DNA from 2 places in the Spirillospora sp. NPDC047418 genome. Region 2 is predicted to be linked to the other one. Evidence: riboswitches for the same ligand, from Rfam matches in the RefSeq annotation. Region 2 holds a riboswitch; the other holds the start of a gene.

Region 1 (14,189 bases), on a different contig from region 2:
CTCCGCGCGCTCGGCTACCCCGTCCACGCGACGGCGGGCGTCGGCGGCGGGTACCGGCTCGGCGCGGGCACCCGGCTGCCGCCCCTCCTGCTGGACGACGAGGAGGCGATCGCGACGGCGGTGTCCCTGCGGCTGGCGTCGGGCGGCACCGTCGCCGGGACGGGCGAGGCCGCGCTGCGGGCGCTCGCGAAGCTCGACCAGGTGATGCCGCCCCGGCTGCGCGCCGAGGTCCGGGCCGTGCGCGGCGCCACCGAGACCCTCGTCGGCCCCGGCGCCGAGGTCGACGCCGAGTTGCTGGTGACGCTCGCGCGGGCCTGCCGCGACGCTGTCCGGGTCCGGTTCCGGTATGCCGCCCGCGGCGGCGCGGAGCGGGAGCGCACGGTGGAGCCGGTGCGGATGGTCGCCACCGCCCGCCGCTGGTACCTGATGGCCTGGGACGTCGACCGCGGCGACTGGCGCACCTTCCGCCTCGACCGGATGCGCGACGCCGCGCCGACGACCTGGCATTTCCGGCCGAGGGAGCATCCGGACCCGGTCGCCTACGTCCAGCGCTCGGTGACCGAGGCGCCCTACCGCCACCTCGCCCGCGTCCGGCTCCACGCGACGTCCGACCAGGTGCGTGAGCTGATACCGCCCCAGGTGGGACGCGTCGAGGACGACCGCGACGGCTGGTGCCTGCTCACCGTCGGCGGCGACGACCTCGACTGGCTCGCCGTGCACATCGCCCGCCTCGGCTTTCCGGCGCAGATCCTGGAGCCGCCGGAACTGCGCGACGCCACCGCCCGCCTCGCCCGCCGCCTCGCGGACATGTCCGGGAACGGCTGACTGGGCGGGCCGATCAGCATTCGATGACGTTGACGGCGAGGCCGCCGCGCGAGGTCTCCTTGTACTTGTCGAGCATGTCGCGGCCGGTGTCGCGCATGGTCTTGATGGCCTTGTCGAGCGTGACGAAGTGGCGGCCGTCGCCGCGCAGCGAGATGCGGGCGGCGCTGATGGCCTTGATGGCGCCCACGGCGTTGCGCTCGATGCAGGGGACCTGGACCAGGCCGCCCACCGGGTCGCAGGTCAGGCCGAGGTTGTGCTCGATGCCGATCTCGGCGGCGTTCTCCACCTGCTCCGGGGTGCCGCCGAGGATCTCGGTGAGGCCGGCGGCGGCCATGGAGCAGGCGGAGCCGACCTCGCCCTGGCAGCCGACCTCGGCGCCGGAGATGGACGCGTTCTGCTTGAACAGGACGCCGATCGCGCCCGCTGTCAGCAGGAACCGGACGATGCCGTCGTCGTCGCTCGGCAGGAACCGGTCGTAGTAGTGCAGGACGGCCGGAATGATCCCGGCGGCGCCGTTGGTCGGGGCCGTGACGATGCGGCCGCCGGCGGCGTTCTCCTCGTTGACGGCGAGGGCGAAAAGGGTGACCCAGTCCATCGCGGAAAGGGGATCGGAGGCTTTCTCGGTGGAGAGCTGGCGGTGGAGCTGCGGTGCGCGGCGGCGCACCTTCAGGCCGCCGGGAAGGAGGCCCTCGCGGGCGCACCCCCGCGTCACGCAGGCCCGCATCACCTGCCACAGGTTCAGCAGCCCCTCGCGGATCTCCTCGGGAGACCGGCCGAACGCCCTTTCGTTCTCCAGCGTCAGCGCCGAAATGGACAGGCCCGTTTCGCGGCAGCGGTCAAGGAGGTCGGCGGCCGTGTCGAAGGGGTGGGGGAGGACGGTGTCGTCCGGCTTTATCCGGTCGGCGCCGGTGGCGTTCTCGTCCACGATGAAGCCGCCGCCGACCGAGTAGTAGACCTTCGAGCGCAGTTCCTCGCCGGAGTCGCCAAGGGCGGTGAAGCGCATTCCGTTGGGGTGGCCGGGGAGCGATTCCTTGCGCTCGAAATGGAGGTGCTCGTTGACCACGAAAGGGATGTCGTGGTCGCCGAAGAGCCGCAGCATTCCGCGTTCGCGGATCGCCGCCAGGCGCTCGTCCACCCGGTCGACGTCGACCAGTTCGGGCTTGTCGCCCTCCAGGCCGAGGATGACGGCCTTGTCGCTGCCGTGGCCCTTCCCGGTGAGGCCGAGCGAACCGTAGAGGACGACCTGGACGGACGCGGTCTTCTCCAGCAGGCCGTCGCGTTCCAGACCGCGGGCGAAACGGTGTGCCGCCGCCATCGGGCCACCGGTATGGGACGACGAAGGGCCGATCCCGATTTTGAACAGGTCGAAAACGCTGATGGCCATGAGCTACCTCGTTGTAGCTGCGCCCCCTCCCGGAAGGGGGAGGGGGCGCGTAGACGTCACAGGTTCGGATACAGGGGGTGCTTGTCGGCGAGGGCCTTCACCCGGGCGGCCAGGGCGTCGCGGTCGAAGGACGGCTGGAGGGCCAGCGCGATGACGTCGGCGACCTCGGCGAAGTCCGCGGCGGTGAAGCCGCGGGTGGCGAGCGCCGGGGTGCCGATCCGCAGGCCGGAGGTGACCATCGGCGGGCGCGGGTCGTTCGGCACCGCGTTGCGGTTCACCGTGATGCCGACGTCGTGCAGCCGGTCCTCGGCGTCGCGTCCGGTGAGCTCGGAGTCGACCAGGTCGACCAGGACGAGGTGGACGTCCGTCCCGCCGGTGAGGACCTTCACGCCGGCCTTGGCCGAGTCCTCGGCGAGGAGCCGCTCGGCGAGCAGCTTCGCGCCCTCCACGGTCCGCGCCTGCCGGTCGCGGAACTCCTCCGACGCGGCGATCTTCAGCGAGACGGCCTTGGCGGCGATCACATGCTCCAGCGGGCCGCCCTGCATGCCGGGGAACACCGCCGAGTTGATCTTCTTGCCGTACTCCTCGCGGGCGAGGATCAGCCCGCCGCGCGGGCCGCCGAGCGTCTTGTGCGTGGTCGTCGTGACGATGTCGGCGTACGGGACGGGCGACGGGTGCAGCCCCGCCGCGACCAGGCCCGCGAAGTGCGCCATGTCGACCATGAGCAGCGCCCCGACCGAGTCGGCGATCTCCCGGAACGCCGCGAAGTCGAGCTGCCGCGGGTACGCCGACCAGCCCGCCACGATCATCTTCGGACGGTGCTCCGCCGCGAGCGTGGCGACCTCGTCCATGTCGACCAGGCCGTCCTCCGCCCGGACGTGGTAGGGCACCACGTTCAGCGTCTTGCCGGAGTAGTTCAGCCGCATCCCGTGCGTGAGGTGGCCGCCGTGCGCGAGGTCGAGCCCGAGGATCGTGTCGCCGTGCTGCAGCAGCGCGAAGTACACCGCCGTGTTGGCCTGCGCGCCGCTGTGCGGCTGGACGTTGGCGTGCTCGGCGCCGAACAGCGACTTGGCCCGGTCGATGGCGAGCTGCTCGGTGACGTCGACGTACTCGCAGCCGCCGTAGTACCGCTTGCCCGGGTAGCCCTCGGCGTACTTGTTGGTCAGGACGGAGCCCTGCGCCTCCAGCACCGAGACCGGCGCGAAGTTCTCCGACGCGATCATCTCCAGCGTGGACTGCTGGCGGCGCAGCTCCGCGCCGACGGCCTCGGCGACCTCCGGGTCGGCTGCCGCGAGGGAGTCGTAGAGGCTCATGCTTCCTCGATCAGCTTCGCGTAGGCCGCCGAGTCGAGCAGGTCGCCCGGCTCGTCGGAGATCCGCACCTTGAAGAGCCAGCCTTCGCCGTACGGGTCGTCGTTGATGACCTTCGGCTCGTCCACCACGGAGCCGTTGATCGCGGTGATCTCGCCGCTGACCGGGGAGTACAGGTCGCTGACCGACTTGGTGGACTCGACCTCGCCGCACGGCTCGCCCGCCTCGACGGTGTCGCCCTCCGCCGGCTGCAGCTCGAGGTAGACGATCTCTCCGAGGGCGTCGGCGGCGTGCGCGGTGATGCCGACGGTGACGATGCCGTCCTCGCCGCCGAGGCCGGACACCCACTCGTGCTCTTCGCTGTAGCGGAGCTGCTCCGGAACGCTCACGATTCTCTCTCTTTCAGGAACGCGTATAGAACGGCAGGTCGACCACGTCCACCGGCTCGGGCCGGCCGCGGACGTCCACGGCCAGGCCCGTCGGCTCGACGCCGCTGTCGAGGTAGGCCAGGGCGATCGGCTTGCCCAGTGTGGGCGAAGGGGCGCCGCTCGTCACGACCCCGCACGGCGTGCCGCCGGACGTGACGACCTGGTACCCCTTCCGCGGCGCGCGACGCCCGCGCGCGACCAGTCCCACGAGCCTACGGCCAGGCGGGGTCTGCGCCTGCGCCGCCAGGGTGGTCTTGCCCACGAAATCGACCGCCTTGTCCAGCTTCACGACCCGGCCGAGGCCCGCCTCGAACGGCGTCGTCTCGGCGGTCAGCTCGTTGCCGTACAGCGGCATGCCCGCTTCGAGGCGCAGCGAGTCGCGCGCCGCGAGCCCCGCCGGGACGACCCCGTCCACGGCGGCGAACGCCCGCCACACCGCGACGGCGTCGGACGCGTCCACGAACAGCTCGAAACCGTCCTCGCCCGTGTACCCGGTGCGGGCGATCAGCGCGTCGGCGCCCGCGACCCGTCCGGCGAGGATGGCGTAGTACTTGAGGTCGGCGACCGGCGCGTCGGTGAACCCTTCGAGGATCTCCTGGGCGCGCGGCCCCTGCAGGGCGATCAGCCCGTACGCGTCGGTGCGGTCGTCCACGGCGGCCTCGTAGCCGGCGGCCCGCTCGACCAGCGCGTCTCGGACGACGTCGGTGTTCGAGGCGTTCGCCACGACCATCCAGGTCTCGTCGGCGAGCCGGTAGACGATCAGGTCGTCGAGGACGCCGCCGTCGTGCGCGCAGATCATCGTGTAGCGGGCCTTGCCGATCGGCATCGGCGACAGGTTCCCGACCAGCGCGTAGTCGAGTGCGGCGCCCGCGCCCGGCCCGGACAGGAAGATCTCCCCCATGTGCGACAGGTCGAACAGCCCGGCGCCGGTGCGGACGGCCTGGTGCTCGGCGGTCTCGCTCTGGTAGCGCAGCGGCATCAGGTAGCCGGCGAAGTCGACCATGTTCGCGCCGAGGTCGCGGTGGACGTCGTGCAGCGGCGTGGTCTTCGGATCGGCGGACGAGTCGGCGGTCGGGTCGGCGGACATGGGTTCGGCTCCTTCGTCGCGGGCGCGCGTGGTCCATCGTCCCACTCGCGCACCGGGCGTTACGGTGCCTCCCCCTCTGTCATCTGCGCCTGAGAGCTTCGCCCGCCGCGCGGCGGCGGGTTTTCACCTTCGGCGGGGGACCGGGTCCCCGCTTTCCAGAGGTCGCCTTGCCCGTGCGGTCCGTGGGCCTGAGAGGTTCCGGGGAGGATTTGCTCCTTCGGCGTCCCACACCGGCTGCATGGGACTCTCCCGCACGGGATCATCGGCTGGCCGCCAATCTAGCAGCGGCCCCGCCCCGCGACCACCCGCCGATCAGCCCGCCGGCGGCGGCGACGCCGACATCGACTTCACGCACGTCCGCAGGGCCGCCTTGATCTTTTCGAGGTCCTTCTTGTCGGGCGTGGTCGACGGGTTCGGGCTCGGCAGTTCGACACCCTGCCTGGTCATGCAGTTGTTGAACTTCTCGGTGGCCCTCGACACCTCGGGCGCCGGCGTGCCGGCCCGGCCGGGCGACGCGCCGGACGGCGCCGAAGCCGGTGCGGAGGCCGCCGGCGTGGGCGGCGGCGACGCGCCCGCGTCCCCGCCGTCGGAGCCGCCGCATCCGCTCAGCGCCAGTACGAGCACCAGCATGCCTACGTGACCGCGCTTCAAGGTGGACCTCCGGGCAGACGGGGTGAGATCAGCCCATGATGCGCGGGTGGGGCGTCGCCCGGCTATTCAGGCACGTGCCAATGACGCTCGCCCGATTTAGCAGCCCGCATCAAAGGGGGGTCACGTAGGCGCCCGAGATGCCGCCGTCCACGAGGAACTCCGAGGCCGTGATGAAGGACGCGTCGTCCGACGCCAGGAACGCGACGGCGGCGGCGATCTCCGACGCCTCCGCGAACCGTCCCGCCGGGATGTGGACGAGCCGCCGCGCCGCCCGCTCCGGGTCCTTCGCGAACAGTTCCTGGAGCAGCGGCGTGTTGACGGGCCCCGGGCACAGCGCGTTCACCCGGACGCCCTGCCGCGCGAACTGCACGCCCAGCTCCCGCGACATCGCCAGTACCCCGCCCTTGGACGCGGTGTAGGAGATCTGGGACGTCGCCGCGCCCATCACCGCCACGAACGACGCCGTGTTGATGATCGAGCCCTTCCCCTGCTCGACCATGTACGGGATGACGTACTTGCAGCACAGGTACACACTCGTCAGGTTGACGTCCTGGACCCGCTTCCACGCGTCCAGGCCGGTCTCCAGGATCGAGTCGTCGTCCGGTGGCGCGATGCCCGCGTTGTTGAACGCGACGTCGATGCGCCCGTACGTCTCGTGGACGGTCCGGAACAGCGCCTCGACCTCTTCCTCGCTCGTGACGTCCACCTTGGCGAACAGGCCGTCCAGGTCGTCGGCCGCGGTCTTGCCGGCGGTCTCGTCGACGTCCGCGACGACGACCCGGGCGCCCTCCTGCGCGAAGCGGCGCGCGGTGGCGAGGCCGATGCCGCTCGCACCGCCGGTCACGACGGCCACCCGGCCCTCCAGACGCTGCATCGATGTCACCTACTCCTCCGAAGTGGCGATGAAGACGTTCTTGGTCTCGGTGAACGCGCCGAGGGCGTCCGGGCCCAGCTCGCGGCCGAGGCCCGACTGCTTGAACCCGCCGAACGGCGTCCAGTACCGGACGGACGAGTGCGAGTTCACCGACAGGTTCCCGGCCTCGACGGCGCGGGCGGCGCGGAAGGCCCGCCCGACGTCCCGCGTCCAGATCGAGCCGGACAGCCCGTAGGGGGTGTCGTTGGCGAGGCGGAACGCGTCGGCCTCGTCCTCGAACGGGAGGACGGTGACGACGGGGCCGAACACCTCGTCCCGCCACGCGGGCAGTTCCGCGCACGACGGCCCGGCGAGCACGGTCGGCGCGAACCAGAACCCGGGCCCTTCCGGCGCCGGCCCGCGGAACGCCACGGGCGCGTCATCGGGGACGTACGAGGCGACCTTCTCCCGGTGCGCCGCGCTGATCAGCGGCCCGACCTCGGTCTTCGCGTCCCGCGGATCACCCACCACGACGCTCCGCACGGCCGGTTCGAGCAACTCCATGAACCGGTCGTACACCGGGCGCTGGACGAGGATCCGGGACCGCGAGCAGCAGTCCTGCCCGGCGTTGTCGAACACCGCGTAGGGCGCGGTCGCGGCGGCCTTCTCCAGGTCGGCGTCCGCGAACACGATGTTGGCGTTCTTGCCGCCGAGCTCCAGCGTCAGCCGCTTCACGCCCGGCGCGCACGCCGCCATGATCTCGGTGCCGACCCGCGTCGACCCGGTGAAGACGATCTTGCGGACGTCCGGGTGCCCGACCAGCCGCCGTCCCGCCACCGGGCCCGCGCCCGGCAGCACCTGCACCACGCCCTCCGGCAGGCCCGCCGCCAGCGCCAGCTCGCCGACCCGCCGCGCGGTCAGCGGCGTCAGCTCGGCCGGCTTCACGATCACGGTGTTGCCCGCCGCGAGCGCCGGCGCCAGCCCCCACCCCATGATCGGCATGGGGAAGTTCCACGGGACGATGACCCCCACGACGCCGAGCGGCTCCGCGAACGTGACGTTGACCCCGCCCGGCACCGGGATCTGCCGCCCGGCGAGCCGCTCGGGCGCCGCCGCGTAGTACCGCAGGACGTCCCGCAGGTTCCCGGCCTCCCACCGCGCCTGCCCGATCGGATGCCCGGCGTTGAGCACCTCCAGCTCGGCCAGCTCGTCGACATGGGCGTCCACGACCTCGGCGAACGCCCGCAGCAACCGCCCCCGATCCCCAGGCGCCACGTCCCGCCACCCCGCAAAGGCCCGCCGAGCCACCGCAACAGCGGAATCAACCTCCGCAACAGAGGCGAGCGGCACCCGCTCAACGACCTCCTCGGTAGCCGGATCAACCACCTCGAACACCGCCATCACCCCTCCTCCCCTCGTTGATCTGCGGCGTGTTGTTGTTTTGAGGGGGCTCATAACAACAACACGCCGCAGGTCAACGTCAGAGTCGTTCGAAGCCTCGGTACATCTCCCAGTCCGTTATCGCCCTTTCGTATGCCTTCAGCTCTACGGTCGCGTAGTTCTTGTAGTGCTCTACTGCCTCCTTGCCGAAGGCGTCCAGGGCCCGGGAGCTGTGGCTCCAGTCGTCGGCGGCGGCGCGGAGTGTGCCCACGACCGTCGCGGCGTCCGTCGTGTAGGCGTTGCCTACGAACGGCTCCTCCAGCTCCAGTTCGTGGTCGATGCCGTGCAGGCCGGACGCGATCATCGCGGCGACGGCCAGGTACGGGTTGACGTCGCCGCCGGGCACTCGGTTCTCGATGCGCAGCGACGGCCCGTGCCCGACGAGCCGCAGCGCGCACGTCCGGTTGTCGATGCCCCACTTGATCGCCGTCGGCGCGAACGAGCCGGGCTGGTACCGCTTGTAGGAGTTGATGTTGGGCGCGTAGAGCAGGGTGTAGTCGCGCAGGCACGCCTGCTGGCCCGCGATGAAGTGCGCGCCGAGCCGCGACAGCCCGTGCGGCCCGTCCCCGGCGAGGACGGGCGTCCCGTCGGACGAGCGCAGCGACAGGTGGACGTGGCAGGAGTTCCCCTCCCGCTCGTTCGGCTTGGCCATGAAGGTGATCGACATGCCCTCCTGGGCGGCGATCTCCTTGGCGCCGGTCTTGTAGAGGACGTGGTTGTCGCACGTCCGCAGCGCCTCGTCGAAGCGGAACGCGATCTCGTGCTGCCCGAGGTTGCATTCGCCCTTGGCCGACTCCACGTACATGCCCGCGCCCGTCATCCCGTTGCGGATGCGCCGCAGCAGCGGCTCGACGCGGGCGCCGCCGAGCAGGGAGTAGTCCACGTTGTACTGGTTGGCCGGGGTGAGGTTCCGGTACGCCTTGTTCCAGGCGTCCTCGTAGGAGTCCTTGTAGACGATGAACTCCAGTTCCGTCCCGACGTAGGCGCCCCAGCCCCGTTCGGCCAGCCGGGCGAGCTGGCGGCGCAGGATCTGCCGGGGCGAGGGCGCCACGTCGGTGCCGTCCTCGGCGACGATGTCGGCGTGGACGAGGGCCGCACCCTCCTGCCACGGGATCAGCCGGAGCGTGCCGAGGTCGGGACGCATGACGAAGTCGCCGTAGCCGGTGTCCCAGGACGACATGTCGTACCCGTCGACCGTGTTCATGTCGACGTCCACGGCCAGCAGGTAGTCGCAGCCGTCCGAGCCGTGCCCGGCGGCCTCCTCCAGGAAGAAGCGGGACGAGAGCCGCTTGCCCTGGAGGCGCCCCTGCATGTCGGTGATCGCGACGATGACGGTGTCGACCCGGCCGCTCTCCGCCAGCCCGCGCAGCTCGTCGAGGGTGAGCGATGTGGTCACGGTTCTCCTAACCCAGCTGCTCGAGTTCCTTCTCGATGGCGGCGAGCTCCTCGGCGCTGCCCTGCACCTTCGGGCCCTTGAACCACGTGCGCGCCGAGAGCAGCCACCACAGCCCGGCGCCGCCGAGCACGACCAGGATCGCGACGGGGGAGTAGTTGAAGGAGTCCCTGGTGATCGGGTTCGCGGGCGGCAGCATGAACACCACCGAGACGAACAGCACCCACACCACGGCGAGCGTCCCGATCGGCCTGCTCCAGCGGCCGAGGTTCCACGGCCCGGCCTTGAAGTCGTCGCCCTGCCGCAGCCGCAGGAACGTCGGGATCACGTAGGCGATGTAGAGGCCGATGACCGCGACCGAGGTGACGGCGAGGTAGGCGGTGATGTTCCAGATCGCGGGCAGCGCGAGGACGAACGCGCCGCCGGCGGCCAGCCAGATCGCGTTGGTGGGCGTCCGGCTGCGCTTGTTGATCCGGTGCCAGAAGGACGAGAACGGCAGCGCACCGTCCCGCGAGAACGCGTAGATCATCCGGGAGTTGGCCGTCACCGACGACATGCCGCAGAAGAACTGCGCGCCGAACGAGACCAGGATCAGCAGCTTGCCGGTCGTCTCGCCGGTCGCCGCGATGAAGATCTCGGCGGGCCCGCCCTCGAGGGCCTTGCCGTAGTCCTGGATGGCGAACGTGACGCCGAGCAGCAGGATCCAGCCGGCCACGACGGAGATCAGCACCGAGTTCACGATGCCCTTCGGCCCGGACCGCGCCGCGTCGTGCGTCTCCTCCGTCATGTGCGCGGACGCGTCGTATCCCGTCAGTGTGTACTGCGACAGCAGCAGCCCGATCAGCGCCGCGTACATGCCGTACTGCCAGCCGGTCTCGTTGACGAACTCGGTGAACACGTACCCGACCGTCTGGTGGTGGGACGGCTTGAACGCCAGCACCCCGACGACGATCGCGACGCCGAGGACGTGCCACCACACGCTGACGCTGCTCAGCAGCGACACGATCTTCACGCCGAACTGGTTCAGCAGGGCGTGCACCACGAGCAGGATCGCGAACAGCACGAACGTGTGCCCCAGCGACACGTCGAACCCGAACTGGAGGTCGAGCAGCGGGTTCAGGAACGCGGCGGACCCGTAGATGATGGCCGCGGTCACGGCGACCTGGCCGATGAAGTTGAACCAGCCGGTGAACCACGACCACGCGGGGCCGTTCTTCTTGGCCAGCTTCGCGGCCCAGTAGTAGAGGCCTCCGGCGGTCGGGTAGCTGGAGCACACCTCGGCCATGGCGAGCGCGACCAGCAGGGTCATGGCGCCGACGCCGAGCCAGCCCCAGGTGATGACGACGGGGCCGCCGCCCCGCAGGCCGATCGTGTAGGACGTCAGGCAGCCGCTCAGCACCGAGATGATGGTGAACGAGACGGCGAAGTTGGAGAAGGCGGACATGGACCGGCTGAGCTCCTGGGCGTAGCCCAGCTCGTGCAGCCGTTTCTCGTCGTCGGACATGGGGTCGGGGCCGGCGGAAGCCTTGTGCTCGTCGATGCTCACGAGCACCTCCTCGTCCAGGGGGTTCGTGCCGCCCTTAATGGGCTAACGACAGACCATTAATATTTACGGGCGGCCTCCCGTCAAGACCCTGATCGCGATGAGACGCGCATGTAACGTGGACCTTTCAGACTCCCCGCGGCCCGAAGGACGGTCATGACCGAGCCGGACCCGGACCCGCCGGACCTGCCCGACCCCGCGGCGAGCGCCCTGCCCGACCTCGCGCACAGCGCGGTGTTCCGTCCGGTCCGGGCCGGCAACGCGTTCGAGGAGACCGTCGAGCGGCTGCTCCAGGCGATCAAGCTCGGCGTCGTCGACCGGGGCGAGCGGCTGCCGCCCGAGCGCGAGCTGGCGCCGCTGCTCGGGGTGAGCCGCGTCACGCTGCGGGAGGCGATCCGGGCCGTCCAGCAGGAGGGGTACGTCGAGTCGCGGCGCGGACGGTTCGGCGGGACGTTCGTCACCTACACGCGCCCCAAGCCCCGCCAGTCCGACCTGAAGCGCGCGCTGGCGCAGATGGGCGACGGCCTCAACGACACGCTCACCTTCCGCATGGCCGTGGAGACCGGTGCCGCGCAGATCCTCGCCACGACCCCGCTGACCGAGGCGCAGCGCGCGACGCTGCGCACCCGGCTGGCCGAGCTAAACGCGGCAGGGCCGCAGGAGTACCGTCGCCTCGACACGCTCTTCCATCTCACGGTCGCCGAGATGACCGGGTCGGCGCTGCTGTCGGCGGCCTGCGCGGACGCCCGGATGCGGGTCACCGACCTGCTCAACGCCATCCCCGTGCTCGGCCCGAACATCGAGCACGCGTCGTTCCAGCACGCCGCGATCGTCGACGCCGTCCTCGCCGGCGACCCGGAGGCCGCCCGCCGGGCTGTCGCCGAGCACCTGGAGGGCACGGCCGCCCTCCTGCGCGGCTTCCTCGGTTGACTTAAACCGGACCGGGGCCGATCACGTACTCTAAGTTGGTCGTCGAGATCACCCGTGCTGAGCGCGGGCGCACTAGCTGAGGGGCATTGCCGGATGGTCTACCTGGCAGGGATGCTGATCCTGTTCTTCGGCCTGCTGGTGTCCATCGCGCTGCACGAGCTCGGCCACTTCTCGTTCGCCAAGCTCTTCAAGGTGCGGACGACCCAGTTCATGGTCGGCTTCGGCCCGACCATGTGGTCCAAGCGCAAAGGCGAGACCGAGTACGGCGTCAAGTGGATCCCGCTCGGCGGCTACATCCGCATGATCGGGATGCTGCCGCCGCGCAAGGGCGACGCCCCCGGGCAGGTCCGGCAGATCAGCACCGGCCCGTGGCAGGGCCTCATCGAGTCGGCGCGCGGCGCCGCGCTGGAGGAGATCCGGCCCGGCGACGAGGACCGCGTGTTCTACGCCAAGAAGTGGTGGCAGAAGCTGCTCATCATGTTCGGCGGGCCCGCGATGAACCTGGTGCTCTCGGTGATGTTCTTCGCGATCCTGCTGATGGGCATCGGCACGATGCGGTCGCAGCCGGTGATCGGCGAGGTCCTCGCATGCATGGTGCCCGCCAGCCAGTCCCAGACGACGGAATGCCCGAAGGACGCGACGCCGACGCCCGCCGCGCAGGCCGGGCTCAAGGCCGGCGACCGGATCGTGGCGTTCGACGGCCGGAAGATCGACGGCGACTACGAGAAGCTGCAGGTCCTGATCCGCGACAACGGCGGCAAGACCGTGCCGATGACCGTCGAGCGCGGCGGGCAGGACGTGAAGCTGAACGTCCCGATCACCCGCAACCAGATGTACGACCTGAAGGACCACGACAAGGTCGTCAACGTCGGGTTCCTCGGCATCACCCCGATCCAGGCGATGGAGCGGCAGGGGCCGGGCGCGGTCGCGAGCACGATGGGCGACCTGACCGCGCGCACCGCCGAGGCGCTCGTCCGGATGCCGCAGAAGATGGTCGGCGTGTGGAACGCCGCGTTCAGCGACGAGAAGCGCGACCCGAACGGCCCGGTCGGCGTCGTCGGCGTCAGCCGGATCGGCGGCGAGGTCGCCGCCTCCCAGGACTACACCGGTGCCGAGAAGGTGTCGTTCTTCGTCATGCTGCTCGGGTCGCTGAACCTCGCGGTCGGGCTGTTCAACCTCATCCCGCTGCTGCCGCTGGACGGCGGCCACATCGCCGGCGCCCTGCTGGAGGCGGTCAAGAAGGCGTTCGCCAAGGTGTTCCGCAGGCCCGACCCCGGCTACGTGGACGTCGCCAAGGCGCTCCCGGTGACGTACGTGATGGCGGTCGTGCTGATCGTCATGGGCGGCCTGCTGATCTACGCCGACCTGGTGAACCCCGTCACCGTCACGGGATAACGGGCATCTCGCCCGTCTTGGCGAAGCCGTTCAGCGCGGCCAGGAAGGGCGCTATGTCGAGGCCCTGCTCCGCGAGCCACGCGTCCGACCCGTAGGTGCCGGCGTAGCGCTCGCCGCCGTCGCAGATCAGCGTGACGACGCTGCCGTGCTCGCCGCGCGCCCGCATCTCCGCGATCAGCTCCGCCGCGCCCCACATGTTGGTGCCGGTCGAGCCGCCCACGTCGCGGCCGCTGACCGCGCCCGTCCAGCGCATCGCCGCGACGGACGCCGCGTCCGGCACCCGGATCATCCGGTCGATGACCGTCGGCAGGAACGACGGCTCGACGCGGGGCCGGCCGATGCCCTCGATCCGCGAGCCCGCCGCCGTCCGCTCCGGGTCGCCGTCGGCGAACGAGCCGTGGAACGCCGACCCCTCCGGGTCGACGACCGCGAGCCGCGTCTGGAACCGCTGGTAGCGCGCGTACCGGCCGATCGTCGCGGACGTCCCGCCGGTGCCCGCGCCGACCACGATCCAGGACGGCTCGGGGAACCGCTCCAGCCGCATCTGCTCGAAGATCGACTCGGCGATGTTGTTGTTGCCGCGCCAGTCCGTCGCGCGCTCGGCGTAGGTGAACTGGTCCATGAAGTGCCCGCCGCACTCGGCCGCGAGCCGCCGCGACTCGTCGTAGATCGCGGACGGGTCGTCCACCAGATGGCAGCGGCCCCCGTAGAACTCGATCAGCTGGATCTTCTCCGGGCTGGTCGAGGCGGGCATCACCGCGGTGAACGGCAGGCCGAGCAGCCGCGCGAAGTACGCCTCCGACACCGCCGTGGACCCGCTGGACGCCTCGATGATCGTCGTGTCCTGCCGTATCCAGCCGTTCGCCAGCCCGTACAGGAACAGCGACCGCGCGAGCCGGTGCTTCAGCGAACCCGTCGGGTGGACGGACTCGTCCTTCAGATACAGGTCG
Region 2 (14,189 bases):
CGAAGAGGCCGGCGTCGCCATCCCCGACGAGCAGGAGGACGAGGTCGAGAAGTTCCGCGAATTCCTCGACACGATCTCCCCAGAGGACTTCGGCCGCGCCGGATAGGCCGCTGCTCGGGAGCAGTATGGTCGCAGCAAGCTGCTTCCCCGCTCTCGCGCGCCCAGTGCTGGCCCAGGGGGGCGACCCCCTGGAACCCCCGACGCGGGGGCTCCGCCCCCCGCACGGCTCGGGCGGGGGCGGTGTGGTCGACCCTCGCGATCGTGTTGACCGAGGGGGCGACTTCCTGGAACCCCCCGGTGCGTGGGCTTCGACCCCGCGTCTTCTCTCGGCTTGGGCTGACGCGCGTGTTCGGGGTGGTTGCGTGTTTGGGGCTTGGGGGTGGGGTGTTTTGAGTTTCGGGTCGGCTACAGGTTCGTGGCTTGGGCGGTGTGGGCTTGGGTGGGGGGTGGTATTGGGGGAGGGGTGTAATAAATGCGCGCATCGTCCTGGACCTGGTGGTTTTTGGCGGCGGCGCATCGGGGTAGGAGTGCGTAGGTGGCGGAGGTGCGCAGTTTGCCCACGTGAAGCCGGTTCATCCGGGCATGCGACGCGCCGACGGTGAACGTTGACCACACCCTGACCGGCACCTACCGTGCTGGTGGAACACCCGTGGTGTAATTCGTCAAACCCCCTTGACGAAGCGCCACGGGATGATAGAAGCCGGAGGTCCGCGTGGCGGTGAGCAGCGGCGAGGGCAAGGCGACCCCCGACAGGCACATGGCGTCCCGCCGTGCCGGAGAGCAGGGTCTGCTCTTCGACACGCAGGTGTCGGTGCCGCCGGAGGATGTCGGCTACCGCGGCCCGACGGCGTGCGCCGCGGCGGGGATCACCTACCGGCAGCTCGACTACTGGGCGCGGACGAAGCTGGTGGAGCCCAGCGTCCGCGCGGCGCAGGGGTCGGGCAGCCAGCGCCTGTACAGTTTCCGCGACATCCTGGTGCTCAAGGTCGTGAAGCGGCTGCTGGACACGGGAGTGTCGCTGCAGCAGATCCGGACGGCCGTGATGCATCTGCGCGACCGCGGCGTGCGGGATCTGGCGCAGATCACGTTGATGAGCGACGGTGTCAGCGTCTACGAGTGCACGTCGGCGGACGAGGTCGTCGATCTGCTGCAGGGCGGGCAGGGCGTGTTCGGCATAGCGCTCGGCCGGGTCTGGCAGGAGGTGGAGGGCAGTCTCGCGGAGCTGCCCGGTGAGCGGGCCGCCGCGGACCCTCCCGAACACCCCCACGATGAACTCGCCGACCGGCGGCGCGCGCGCCGCACCGGCTGACGGTCACAGCGACTCCTTGCGCTGCAGGTAGGCGAACGCCCCCCAGCCGGGCAGCACCGGCAGCCACAGGGTGAAGAGCCGGTAGAGCAGGACCGCCGATGTCGCGGTCTCCGCGGACAGGCCCGAGATCGTCAACGCCAGGGTGAGGGCGCCCTCGACGGCCCCGAGACCGCCCGGCGTCGGCGCGGCGGAACCCACCGCGTTCGCGGTGAGGAAGACCAGGACCACGGTCGTCCACGGCAGCGAACCGCCGAACGAGCGGATCGAGGCGTCCAGGCACAGCACGAAGGCGAGGGTGAGCAGCAGCGTGCCGCCCATGCCGGTGAACAGCTTCCGCGGCGACTGCAGGACGTCCACCAGGCGGGGCACCACGCCGGAGAACATGCTCTTCAGCCGCGCGGCGACGACGCGGCGGACGCGGGGGATCGTCAGGGCGAGGCCGGCCACGAGGCCGAGCACCAGGACCGCGATCACGATCGTGCGGGACGGGGCCAGGTCCTGCGTGGCCCGCGTGCTGGAGCCGGTGAGGAACCCGAACAGGACCAGCAGCAGGATGTGCGTGACCATCCCGACCAGCTGGGACGCGCCGACGCTCGCCACGGCGAGGGCGGGGCGCACCCCCGAGCGCTGCAGGTAGCGGGTGTTGACGGCCACGCCGCCCACGGCGGCGGGGGCGACGAGCTTCACGAACGACGCGGCGACCTGCACCAGGACCGTCCGGCCCAGCGGCAGGCGCTCGGGGACGAAGCCCATCAGCATGAGCGCCGCCGCGACATAGCTCAGCGCGGCCGCGCCGAGGGCCGCGACGACCCAGTGCCAGCTCGCCGTGGCGGCCAGATAGCCGACGTCCAGGCTGGTCACCTGCGGGATGACGATGTAGGCGGCGAACGACAGGGCCACCACGCTGACGATCGTCCGGGGGCGGAACCGCTCCAGCCGGGCCGGCGCCGCCTCCACCTCCGGCTTCAGCCGGACGATCTGCTCGCGGATCCGGGTCAGCAGCTCCCGGTCGCGGCGCAGCGCCTGCCTCGTCGCCCGGGACAGCGCGACCCGCTGCAGCAGCGGCACCGCGCCGCCCAGGGCCTCCTCGCCCAGCACCGCCGCGGCGGTCCGCACCGCCCGCTCCGGGCCGGTCCGCAGCGCCAGCGTGGTGAGCAGCTGCGCCAGGTCGAGCCGCAGCGCGAGATCGCCCGCCGCCGTCTCCCCGGCGCGCAGGTCGGTGACGTAGGCGAGGCCGTCCGCGCCGATCAGCAGCGCGCCGCCCTCCAGCCGCCGGTGCGCGAGCCGGCCCGCCTGCAGCGACCGGAACTGCCGCCACACGTCGGTCAGCAGATCGTCGGTGATCTCCTCGGCCGGGACGTCGCCGAGCCGCCGCCCCGGCACGTGCTCGTAGGCCAGCAGCGCCGCCTCCGTGCCGACCTCGCAGGTGCCGGTGAGCCGCGGGGTGCGGACGCCCGCCGCGTCCACCGCGTACGCCATCAGCGACTCCTGCTCCAGCGACCGGCGCAGCGACCGCAGCGTCCGCCCGGTCGTGGCGCCGCGCAGCCGCAGCATCCGCCAGATCCGGTACAGCAGCCCGGCGGTCTGCTGGTCGCGGTCCAGGACGCGGACCTCGAGGTCCCAGTCGCCGTGGACGCCGCGGCCGGCGGGCGGGCGGGCACCGTACCCGGCGCCGGTGCCCGGGGCCAGGACGACGCCGTAGCGGCGGCCGTCCTCGGTGTCGTCGGACGGCTCGTCCAGCCGCGCGCCCCGCTTGGGCCGCAGCCCGAGCCGCTCCAGCGACGCGACGACCGCCGCCCCCGGCGGCCGCGGGTTCGGGGTGCCGACGGCGTACAGGGTGCCGTGGCCGATGGCGCGGCCGAGCAGGTAGGTGGCCGCGAGCGCGGCGACGGAGGCGTAGGAGGCGGTGAGCCCGGTCAGCGCCGCCAGCCCGATCATGGTCCAGGTCGCGGCCTGCCAGCGGGTGCGGCCGGCCATCCCGACCGCGCTGACGAACGCGATCACCGGCGCGATGTCGGTGTGCACGGGCGCGGTCTCGGTGCCGCCCCAGATCAGCGAGTCGAGCACGCCGCCGGGCGCCGCCCGCACCACCAGGTCGTCCAGCCCCACCGTGAGGCCGAACGCGATCACGGCGGCCAGCAGCGCGATCGCGACCCGCGTCCCGTCCTTGTGGAACAGCCGCTCGACCGCGAACGCGATCGGCGCGGCCAGCACCCCGAAGCTGGACACCAGCGTCGCCAGCGTCAGCAGCAGCCGCGGCGCGTGCGCGGTGCCCTGCGCGATGTCGGTCTGCAGGCCGTGCGTGGTCTGCTGCGCGATCGACACCAGCAGCATCACCGCGGCCAGCCCCACCACCGAGCCGGCGAACCTGATCGCGTCGCCCGGCCGCCGGATCCGGTCCGGCTGGGCGGGCTCGTCGACGGGCACGCCGGCGGTCGCGCCGTGCCGCGGGCGCACCGTGCCGTCGCGGGTCTGTGTCACGCCGTACCGCCGCCCCGACCGTCCGTCATCGTGATCAGCGTCCCAGAACCGGCGGCGCGCCGTCGAGTGCCGGGCCGGCGTCCGGCCGGTCGCGCGTGCACCCCGCAGCCCCATCTCCGCCCCCGTGGCCCGAGGTCCGTCTTGTCCCAGGTGAGTGAGCACATCGTACCGGCCGGTACGACCCGGGGGCGGCGCGGCCGGCCCCGTGTCCGGGCGGCGGGAGGGGCTCCGGCCGGGCCGGGGCGGGACGACGGCCGGGATCGGTCTTTGGGTAGGGTTTCGCTAGGACATGCCGTCGACCCTGTGCGGGAGAGACCCCACGCGGCCAGCGTGGGGCGCCGAAGGGGCAACCTCCCCGGAACCTCTCAGGCAAAAGGACCGCTCGGGCGAGGCACCTCTGGAAAGCAGGCGTCGATCCCCGCTGCCGGGGAAGGCGGCTCACCGAAGGGGAAACCCCGCCGCGCGGGTGAAGCTCTCAGGTGCCGATGACAGAGGGGGAGACCTGCCGCCGGCCCGCGCCGGCGGCCGACCTGAGCGACCGCAGCAGCCAGGAGGCCCTCCATGACCGCCCAGTTCTTCGCCCCCGTGGCCGCGCCGCAGCATCCGCGTTCGGCGTTCGCCGACCGGCACATCGGCCCCGGCCCGGACGAGCAGGCCCGGATGCTGGCCGCCATCGGCTACTCCGGCGCCGAGGCGCTGATCGACGCCGCCGTCCCCGCCGCGATCCGCACCGCCGCCCCCCTGGCCCTGCCGTACGCGCTGAGCGAGCCCGCCGCGCTGGACCGGCTCCGCGAGCTGGCGTCCCGCAACACCGTGCTGACGTCCATGATCGGGCTCGGCTACCACGGGACGACCACCCCCGGCGTGATCAAGCGGAACGTCCTGGAGAACCCCGGCTGGTACACCGCCTACACCCCCTACCAGCCGGAGATCTCCCAGGGCCGGCTCGAGGCGCTGCTGAACTTCCAGACGGCGGTCGCCGACCTGACCGGGCTGCCCGTCGCGAACGCGTCCATGCTGGACGAGGCGACCGCCGCCGCCGAGGCGATGGCCCTCGCGCACCGGGTGTCCGGGCGCCGGGAGCCGGGGACGTTCCTCGTCGACGCCGACACGCTGCCGCAGACGATCGAGGTCGTCCGGACCCGCGCGGTCCCGCTCGGCATCGAGGTGGTGACCGCCGACCTGTCCGGCGGGCTGCCCGACGGCGACTTCTTCGGCGTGCTGCTGCAGTACCCGGGCGCGTCCGGGGCCGTCCGCGACCTGGCGCCGGTCATCGCACGGGCGCACGAGCGCGGCGCCCGGGCGGTCGTGGCCGCGGACCTGCTCGCGCTGACGCTGCTGCGCCCGCCGGGGGAGTCCGGCGCCGACATCGCCGTGGGGTCCGCGCAGCGGTTCGGCGTCCCCTACGGGTTCGGCGGCCCGCACGCCGGCTACATGGCGGTCGGCGAGGGCATCCAGCGGCAGCTTCCCGGGCGGCTCGTCGGCGTGTCCGTCGACGCGGACGGCGCGACCGCCTACCGGCTGGCGCTGCAGACCCGCGAGCAGCACATCCGCCGCGAGAAGGCCACCAGCAACATCTGCACCGCCCAGGTGCTCCTCGCCGTGATGGCGGGCATGTACGCGGTCTACCACGGCCCCGAGGGGCTGGCCGCGATCGCGCAGCGCACGCACCGCCGCGCCGCCGAGATCGCCGCCGGGCTGCGCGCCGGCGGCGTGGAGGTCGTGCACGGCGCGTTCTTCGACACCGTGCTCGCCCGCGTGCCCGGCCGGGCCGCCGAGGTCGTCGCCGCCGCCCGCCAACGCGGGATCAACCTGCGCCCGGACGGCCCCGACCGGGTCGGGATCGCCTGCGACGAGACCACCCTGCCCGAGCACGTCACCGCCGTCCTGGCGGCGTTCGGCGCCGCCCCCGCCGGCGACGCCGCGGAGGCCATCCCGGACGCGCTGCGCCGCGAGAGCCCCTACCTGACCCACCCGGTCTTCCACGCGCACCGGTCCGAGACCGCGATGCTGCGCTACCTGCGCCGCCTCCAGGACCGGGACATCGCGCTCGACCGCTCCATGATCCCGCTCGGCTCCTGCACGATGAAGCTGAACGCCACCGCCGAGATGGAGCCGATCACCTGGCCGGAGTTCGCGGACATCCACCCGTTCGCGCCGATCGACCAGGCCGCCGGCTACGTCGAGCTGATCGGGGAGCTGGAGGGCGCGCTCGCCGAGATCACCGGATACGCGAAGGTCTCCGTCCAGCCGAACGCGGGCTCCCAGGGCGAACTGGCCGGGCTGCTGGCCATCCGCGGCTACCACGCGTCCCGCGGCGAGGAGCACCGCGACGTGTGCCTGATCCCCTCCTCGGCGCACGGCACCAACGCCGCCAGCGCCGTCATGGCGGGGATGCGCGTCGTCGTGGTGAAGTGCGACGAGGGCGGCAACGTCGCGCTCGACGACCTGCACGCCAAGATCGACCGGCATCGCGGCCGGCTCGCCGCGATCATGGTGACGTACCCGTCCACGCACGGCGTCTTCGAGGAGACGATCACCGACGTGTGCGCGGCCGTGCACGAGGCCGGCGGCCAGGTGTACGTGGACGGCGCCAACCTCAACGCCCTCGTCGGCCTGGCCCGTCCCGGCGAGTTCGGCTCGGACGTCTCGCACCTCAACCTGCACAAGACGTTCTGCATCCCGCACGGCGGCGGCGGCCCCGGGGTCGGCCCGATCGGCGTCCGCGAGCACCTCGCCCCGTTCCTGCCGAACCACCCGCTGCGCGGGGAGGCCGGCCCGGAGACGGGGGTCGGTCCGATCTCCGCGGCACCGTGGGGGTCGGCGGGCATCCTGCCGATCTCCTGGGCCTACATCGCGATGATGGGCCCGGACGGCCTGCGCGCCGCCACCGAGGGCGCGATCATCGGCGCCAACTACCTCGCCGCCCGGCTCGCCCCGCACTACCCGATCCTCTACACCGGCCGGAACGGCCTCGTCGCGCACGAGTGCATCGCCGACCTCCGCAAGATCACCAAGGAGACGGGGATCACCGCCGAGGACGTCGCCAAGCGCCTCATCGACTACGGATTCCACGCCCCGACGCTCTCCTTCCCCGTCGCCGGAACCCTGATGATCGAGCCGACCGAGTCCGAGGACCTCGCCGAGCTCGACCGCTTCTGCGACGCCATGATCGAGATCCGCCGGGAGATACGCCGGGTCGCCGACGGCGGCTACGACCGCGAGGACAACCCGCTGAAGAACGCCCCGCACACCGCCGCCTGCCTGATCTCCGACGACTGGAAGCACGCCTACACCCGCGACGAGGCCGCCTACCCCGTCCCGTCCCTGCGCGAGGACAAGTACTGGCCCCCGGTCCGCCGCATCGACCAGGCCTACGGCGACCGCAACCTCGTCTGCTCCTGCCCGCCCCCCGAGGCCTTCGAGGACTAGCGGTCCGCGCCGCCGCCCGCCCCCGCCGGGATCCGATTCGTGATCTTGGTGGGGGTTTCGGGGTGTCGTCGCGGGACGCGGCGGGGGCGGGTCGCTAGTCTCGGTGCGGACTTCCAGAAGCCGCAGAGGGCAGAGGCCGATGAGCGAGTTGCCGGACGAGACGTCCGACCCGGCGCAGATGTGCGAGGAGGCCCGCGGCCTCGCCGAGAACGGCGAGGCCGGGCGGGCGGCGCTGCTGTTCGAGAAGGTGCTGGCCATGGGCGAGACGCCCTGCCGGGCGCGGGCGGCGCTCGGCCTCGCCGTCGTCCTCGACGACGCCGGGGAGGTGGCCCGGGCCCGGGAGGCCGACGGGGTCGCGATCGCCACCGGCGACCCCGAGTACGGGCCGCGCGCCGCCTACCACCTGGCGCTCACGCACGAGCGGGCCGGGGAGCCCGAGCGGGCGGCGTCCGCGTGGGGCGCGGTCGTCGACTTCGGCAACGCCGCCTACCTGCCGCCCGCCCGCCTGGCGCTGGCCCGCATCGCCGACGACGCCGGCGACTTCGACGCGGCGCGCGAGCACTGGGAGGCGGCGATCGGGACGGGCGACGCCGAGTACGGGCCGCTGGCCGCGCACGACCTCGCGCAGCGGCTGCTGGAGCGCGGCGACCCGGCCCGGGCCCAGCGGGTGCTGGCCGCCGGGCTGCGGCTGATCGACCGCGAGACCGCGCCGCACGCGTACGCGCGGCTCGCCGTCGCGCTCGGCATCTCCTACCTCGACCAGGCCATCGGCGCGTTCGGCGCGGCGCTGGCGGCCGAGCCGTCCGATCCGGAGGCCGGGCCGCTGGCCACCGAGCTGCTGGCGCGGACGCTGCCGCTGCGCGGGCGCGGCCCCGAGGCGGGCGAGGTGTGGCGGCGCGGGCTGGCCGACCCGGGCATCGCGCCGCAGGTCCGGGCCAGGATCCGCCGCGACTTCGGCGAGGAGGACGGCGAGCCCGCCGACCTGTGGTGGGAGCCGGTCGTCGAGCAGGCCGTGTCGGAGGGGACGCTGCCCGCGCTCGCCGGCGAGGCGTTCGGCGCCCTCGACCACATGTACGCGCTGCTCGCCGTCCGGTACGCCGAGCGCCGCGCGGACGACGCCCACGAGGTGCTCGGCGGTGCGGTGCGGGTGCCGAGCAGCTACCTGTGGGGCCCGCTGCTGCACGAGAGCTTCGCCGAGCGGTTCCGCCTGGCGATGGGCACGCCCGTCCCGGACTGGCCGGACGCCTAGTCGGCGAGGGCGCGCTGCGCGATCACCCCGGTGATGCGGGCCCGGACGAGGTACTCGGCGGGGACGGCGTTGCGCGCCCCGAACTCCTCGGCCCGGCCGGCGCCCATGTAGCGGCCGCCGATCGCGGTCGCCCAGCGGCGCATCTCGTCCAGGTCGCCGACGAGGGTCGCCTCCGCCTGGATCTGCACGAAGGAGTACGGCGGGGCCTGGTCGTCCACGCAGACCGACAGGCGCGGGTCGCGGGCCAGGGCGCGGCCCTTGACCGTGTCGCGGCCGGTGTTGAACAGCAGGTCGCCGCCGTCGAGGACGAACCAGATCGGCGTGACGTGCGGTGAGCCGTCCTTGCGGACGACGGCGGCCTTGCCGGTGCGGGTGCCCGCCATGACGAACGCGCGCCATTCGCTCTCCGTCATCTTCTCCATGCGGCCAGTCTGCCGCAAAGATCACCGGGACGGGCCGCTACGGTGGGGCGCATGGAGGTCGTGACGGCGCACGGGCCCGCCGAGGTGCGGCTGGACGAGGCCGCCGGCCCGGCGTTCCTGCTGGTCCTGACACACGGGTCGAACGGGAGCGTGGACGCGCCCGACCTGCTCGCCGTCCGGGAGACGGCGCTCGGCCTCGGCGGCGCCGTCGCGCGGGTGACGCAGCCGTTCCGGTTCGCGGGCCGCCGGGCGCCCGGCTCGCCGGTCAAGCAGGACGAGGCCTGGCTGGAGATCATCGGCCTGGTCCGGAAGGGGTTCGCGGACGTCCCGCTCGTCCAGGGCGGGCGGAGCAACGGCGCGCGGGTGGCGTGCCGGACCGCGGCGGCGGCCGGGGCGGCCGGCGTGCTGGCGCTGGCGTTCCCACTGCACCCGCCGGGCAGGCCGGACAAGACGCGGGTGGACGAGCTGCGCTCGGCCGGGGTGGACGTCCTCGTCGTCAACGGCGACCGCGACCCCTTCGGTGTTCCGGACGAGGCGGACGCCGCCCACGTGGCGGTGCTGGCGGGGGAGCGGCACGACCTGAACAAGGACCCCGCCGCGGTCGGCCGGGCGGTGGAGCCGTGGCTGCGCGCGTGGGCGGCGGGATGACCGGCGGGGTGACCGGCGCCGGACATGCGAACGGCCCGTCCGCGCGGACGGGCCGGGAGCGGTAGGCCGCTCCGGGCCCGGTGCGGGCCCGGAGGTCAAGGGCGGGGTGAGCGTTGCCCCCGAGGATGATCACCCGTTTGAACTAGTCCCCCGTGGGACCGCTCAAGCGGCGGACGGCGCCTGCAGGTCCGTCGGCCGGTGCGGTGCGATGACTTCCCCGTCGGGCAGCAGCTCACCGGTGTCCTCGAAGAGCACGACGCCGTTGCACAGCAGGCTCCACCCCTGCTCGGGGTGGGCGGCCTGCGTCCGGGCGGCGTCGCGGTCGGGTGCGTCGTGCGAGGGACAGGGCGGCTGGTGCGGGCACATGGTGTGCCTCCGGTTCGACTACTGGTCGGTCGTGGCTTTCCTTAATTGACGCACCCCAGTGTGGAGTGGTTCGCCCCTATCGGCTATAGCCCGTTGGGACGGTTGTCCGTTGGTACGCGAGTACCGGGCGGATGTGACCACCCTCACTCCGAGGTGCCAGGCACAGGGTCCCTCCCGCGAGATGACGGACGGAGAACGACACGCCGACGGGACCGGAACCCCTACGATGTCGCACGGGGAACGCCTCAGGGCGTAGGGGGAGTGAGGCCGATGCGTGTCGCGTTGTCCGTCGCATGCTTCGATGACGCGCTGTTCCCCGATGCGGGGAGGGCCGTGACCGTCCTTTTGGAACGTCTAGGCCATGAAGTGGTATTCCCGCCGGGGCAGACGTGCTGCGGGCAGATCCACTGGTCGGCGGGATACCACCGCGAGGCCGCCGATCTCGCCCGCGCGTACACCGCCGCGTTCGCGGGCGGCGACGTCGTGGTCGCGACGTCGGCGTCCTGCGCCGCGGCCGTCCGGGACGCCTACCCGCGGATCGCGCGGGCCGCCCGCGATCCCGGCCTGGCCCGCGCCGCCGAGGGCCTCGCCGTCTACGAGCTCACCGAGTTCCTGGTGGACGTCCTCGGGGTCACCGATGTCGGCGCGTACTTCCCGCACCGGGTCACCTACCACCCGTCCTGCCGGTCGCTGCGGGCGCTGCGGGCCGGCGACCGGCCGCTGCGGCTGCTGCGCGCGGTCGGGGGCATCGACCTGGTGGAGCTGCCCAACGCGGAGGAGTGCTGCGGGTTCGGCGGTGCGTTCGCGATGAAGAACGCGGACGTGTCGGTCGCGATGGTCGCCGACAAGGTCAGGCACATCCGCGGCACGGGCGCGGACGTGGTGTGCGCGGTCGACGACTCCTGCCTCGCGCACATCGGCGGGGCGCTGTCGCGGCTGCGCGCCGGTGTCCGCACCCTGCACCTGGCCGAGATCCTCGCCTCGGCGGGGCCGTCGTGACGGGCGCGCCGCAGGGTCGGCCGCAGGGCGGGCCGGTCCCGCTGCCGATGCCGAAGTTCGCCGCCGCGGCCCGGCCCGCGCTGGCCGATACCGGCGCGCGCCGCAACCTGCGCGGCGCGACCGCGGTCCTGCGCGAGCGGGCGGCCGCCGCGTCCGGCGAGCCCGCCGACTGGGCGGAGCTGCGCGAGGCGGGCCGCGCGATCGGGGAGGCGGCGCTCCGCGACCTGGACGTGCACCTGGAGGAGCTGGAGCGGGCCGTCACCGAGGCGGGCGGCACCGTGCACTGGGCGGTGGACGCGGCCGAGGCGCGCCGCGTCGTCACCGGGCTGGTGCGGGCGGCCGGGGCGACGGAGGTCGTGCGGGCGGCGTCGCTGGCGGTCCGGGAGGCCGGCGTGGACGCCGCGCTGGCCCGCATGGGGGTGGCCGTCCGCGAGACGGCGCTCGCCGACCTGGCCGTGCGGCTCGGCGAGGACGAGCCGTCCCACCTGCTGTCGGCGGCCGCGCACCGCGACCGCGCGCAGATCAGGGAGCTGTTCCGGCGCGGGATGCCCGCCGCCGGGGCCGGCCTGCCCGACGATCCGCAGGCCCTGGCCGCGGCGGCCCGCGCGCATCTGCGGGAGCCGTTCCTGCGCGCCGGCGTCGCGATCACCGGCGCGAACTTCCTGGTGGCCGAGAGCGGCACGGCCGTGGTGGTGGAGTCGGAGGGCAACGCGCGGATGTGCGTGACGCTGCCGGAGACGCTGATCTGCGTCGCCGGTATCGACAAGGTCGTCCCGACATGGGATGACATGGAGGTGTTCCTCCAGCTGCTTCCGCGCTCGTCGACCGGTGACCGGATGACGCCGTACGTCTCGTCCTGGACGGGCGTGACACCGGGCGACGGGCCGCGCGCGTTCCACCTCGTCCTGCTCGACAACGGCCGCACCAGGGCCCTGGCCGACGAGGTCGGCCGCGCCGCGCTGCGCTGCATCCGCTGCTCGGCCTGCCTGAACGTCTGCCCCGTCTACGAGCGCACGGGCGGCCGGCCGTACGGCCCGGTCTACCCGGGGCCGATCGGCGCGATCCTCACCCCGCAGCTGCGCGGCGTGGAGGGCGCGGCGGCGGCGTCGCTGCCGTACGCGTCGACGCTCTGCGGCGCCTGCGCCGACGTCTGCCCGGTGAAGATCGACATCCCGGACGTGCTGGTCCACCTGCGCGGCAAGGTCGTGGAGTCGCGCCGCCGGCGGCCCGTGCCGACCCCGGAGATGGTGCTGATGCGCGGCCTGGCCTGGACGATGGGCGACCCGCGCCGGCACGAGGCCGCGGTGCGGCGCGGCACCCGGTGGGCGCGGCTGCTGTCGCGCGGCGGGCGGATCCGCCGGCTGCCCGGCCTGCTCGGCGCGTGGACCGAGGCCCGCGACCTGCCGGCGCCGCCCGCGGAGACCTTCCGCTCCTGGTGGAACGGGAGGCGGCCGTGAGCGGGCGGGAGGAGATGCTGCGGCGGGTGCGGGAGGCGCTCGGCGGGTCGCGGGCCGCGCGCCCGCCGGTCCCGCGCGGCTACGCGCGCCGGCTGGCGGAGGCCGAGGCGGTGACGCGGGCGGACGTCGCCGCCCTGTTCACCGAGCGGGTCGCCGACAACCGGGCCGCCGTCCGGCACGTCGGCGCCGGCGAGGTGGGCACGGCGGTGGCCGCCGCGCTGTGGGCCCGCGAGGCCAAGCAGATCGCCGTCCCGGCGGACCTGCCGTACGGGTGGCTCGCCGAGCTGGACGGCGTCCGGGCCCTGGCCGACGCCCCGCCCCTGGACATCGACGCCCTCGCCGGCGTGGACGCCGTGGTGACCGGGTGCGCGGCGGCGATCGCGAACACGGGCACGGTCGTCCTGGACGGCGGCCGCGGCCAGGGCAGGCGGGCGCTCACGCTCCTGCCCGGCTTCCACCTGTGCGTGGTGCACGCCGACCAGATCGTCGGGACGGTCCCGGAAGCGGTCGCCCGGCTGGACCCGGCGCGGCCGCTCACCTGGATCAGCGGCCCGTCGGCCACCCACGGCATCGAGATGCGCAGGGTCGAGGGCGTCCACGGCCCGCGCCACCTGGAGGTCCTCGTCGTCGAGGACGGGCTGCTGGCGCCCTGAGCGGCGCGCCGGCCCCCGCCGCAGGCCGGCCGCGGGTCAGCGGACGCCGGCGATGACGAGGTCGAGGCCCGCGGTGAACCGGGCGTCCCAGTCGACGGCGCGGTCGGCGCCGTCCTCGTCGGTACCGCGCGCCTCCAGGGCGGTGTGGCCGATCACGTAGCCGAGCAGGGTGTGCGCGGCGACGGCGGCGGTGGCCTCGGCGACACCGCCGCGCCGCATGACCTCGCGCAGGGACGCGACGGTCGTGGTGAGCGCGGCGGGGTTGCGGCGCGTGACGACGAGGGGCAGGACCCCGGCGTGCGCCATCAGCCGGCCGCGGTAGTCGCCGGCCCAGCCGCGCAGGACGTCCTGCCAGCGCCGCGCCGCCGCGTCGGTGGCCGCGTCGGTGGCGGGGGCGGAGGCGACGTGCGCGACGAGGCCGTCCAGGAGCTGCTCCTTGCCGCGGGGGAGGTGGTGGTAGATCGCCATCGCCTCGACCTCCAGGGCGTCCCCGAGGCGGCGCATCGTGAGGCGGCCGAGTCCCTGGCCGTCCACGATGTGCAGGGCCGCCTCGATGATCCGCTCGGTGGACAGCGGCGGGCGGTGCTGGGCGTTGATGCTGGGCTGCCGGACCATGAGAATCGACCTTACTACGTAAAGGGCCGAAGCCGGGTGTCCGCCGCCACGACACGCCGGAACCCCGCGTACGCTTACCCCCGACCGGACATGCAGACCGACGAGGGAGTACCACCATGCCGCTGGGCCGCCGGGTGAGCAAGGACGTCGCGGAGCCGTACGAGGCCGACCAGCGGCTGGCCGCCGAGTACGAGGACCGGCTCGCGGCGGCCGGCGACGCCGAGCGGGCGCTGCGGGACGCGCAGGCCGCCGACGCCCCCCTGCCGGAGCTGCGGGAGCTGACCACCGTGTTCGACAAGGCGATGACGGCGGTGCTCGCCGCCGCCGAGGCGTCCGAGCGGGTCGCGATGGGCCCGAAGGTCTACGCGGCCGACACCCAGGACGCCAAGACCCGCCGCACCGCCGAGATCGCCTACCGCAAGGCCAAGGCGCGCCCGGCCGTGCGCCCGTGGACGGACGAGGTCGACCGCCTGCGCACGGCCCGCGAGGCGCACCGCCTCAGCTTCAAGACGGTGCCGTCCGCGCTCGGCTGAGCCCGTTTCCGGGACCTGTGGCGAC

Evidence for each region. A riboswitch is a leader RNA that binds a small molecule or an ion and turns the genes downstream of it on or off. The one in region 2 is predicted to bind glycine.
Region 1: linked by a shared signal. The riboswitch ahead of gcvT (glycine cleavage system aminomethyltransferase GcvT) and the one ahead of gcvP (aminomethyl-transferring glycine dehydrogenase) in region 2 are both predicted to bind glycine.

Annotation. Positions count from the first base shown of each region.
Region 1 covers NZ_JBEYTW010000031.1:47,353-61,541, reverse strand. The annotation lists gene ABZ806_RS20750 (helix-turn-helix transcriptional regulator) at 1-825, shown strand, start outside; gene ABZ806_RS20745 (L-serine ammonia-lyase) at 839-2,209, opposite strand; gene glyA (serine hydroxymethyltransferase) at 2,266-3,522, opposite strand; gene gcvH (glycine cleavage system protein GcvH) at 3,519-3,908, opposite strand; gene gcvT (glycine cleavage system aminomethyltransferase GcvT) at 3,922-5,034, opposite strand; glycine riboswitch at 5,108-5,196, opposite strand; glycine riboswitch at 5,201-5,296, opposite strand; gene ABZ806_RS20725 (hypothetical protein) at 5,347-5,481, opposite strand; gene ABZ806_RS20720 (hypothetical protein) at 5,480-5,674, shown strand; gene ABZ806_RS20715 (3-oxoacyl-ACP reductase) at 5,795-6,559, opposite strand; gene ABZ806_RS20710 (aldehyde dehydrogenase family protein) at 6,569-7,939, opposite strand; gene ABZ806_RS20705 (glutamine synthetase family protein) at 8,019-9,374, opposite strand; gene ABZ806_RS20700 (amino acid permease) at 9,382-10,917, opposite strand; gene ABZ806_RS20695 (FadR/GntR family transcriptional regulator) at 11,071-11,844, shown strand; gene ABZ806_RS20690 (M50 family metallopeptidase) at 11,938-13,239, shown strand; gene cds1 (L-cysteine desulfhydrase Cds1) at 13,229-14,189, opposite strand, start outside.
Region 2 covers NZ_JBEYTW010000028.1:41,387-55,575, forward strand. The annotation lists gene ABZ806_RS19400 (bifunctional nuclease family protein) at 1-106, shown strand, start outside; gene ABZ806_RS19405 (MerR family transcriptional regulator) at 713-1,309, shown strand; gene ABZ806_RS19410 (lysylphosphatidylglycerol synthase transmembrane domain-containing protein) at 1,313-3,790, opposite strand; glycine riboswitch at 4,087-4,181, shown strand; glycine riboswitch at 4,182-4,292, shown strand; gene gcvP (aminomethyl-transferring glycine dehydrogenase) at 4,352-7,222, shown strand; gene ABZ806_RS19420 (tetratricopeptide repeat protein) at 7,362-8,471, shown strand; gene ABZ806_RS19425 (PPOX class F420-dependent oxidoreductase) at 8,468-8,893, opposite strand; gene ABZ806_RS19430 (alpha/beta hydrolase family protein) at 8,945-9,541, shown strand; gene ABZ806_RS19435 (DUF5999 family protein) at 9,704-9,907, opposite strand; gene ABZ806_RS19440 ((Fe-S)-binding protein) at 10,178-10,906, shown strand; gene ABZ806_RS19445 (lactate utilization protein B) at 10,954-12,363, shown strand; gene ABZ806_RS19450 (LutC/YkgG family protein) at 12,360-13,016, shown strand; gene ABZ806_RS19455 (TetR/AcrR family transcriptional regulator) at 13,053-13,631, opposite strand; gene ABZ806_RS19460 (plectin) at 13,748-14,164, shown strand.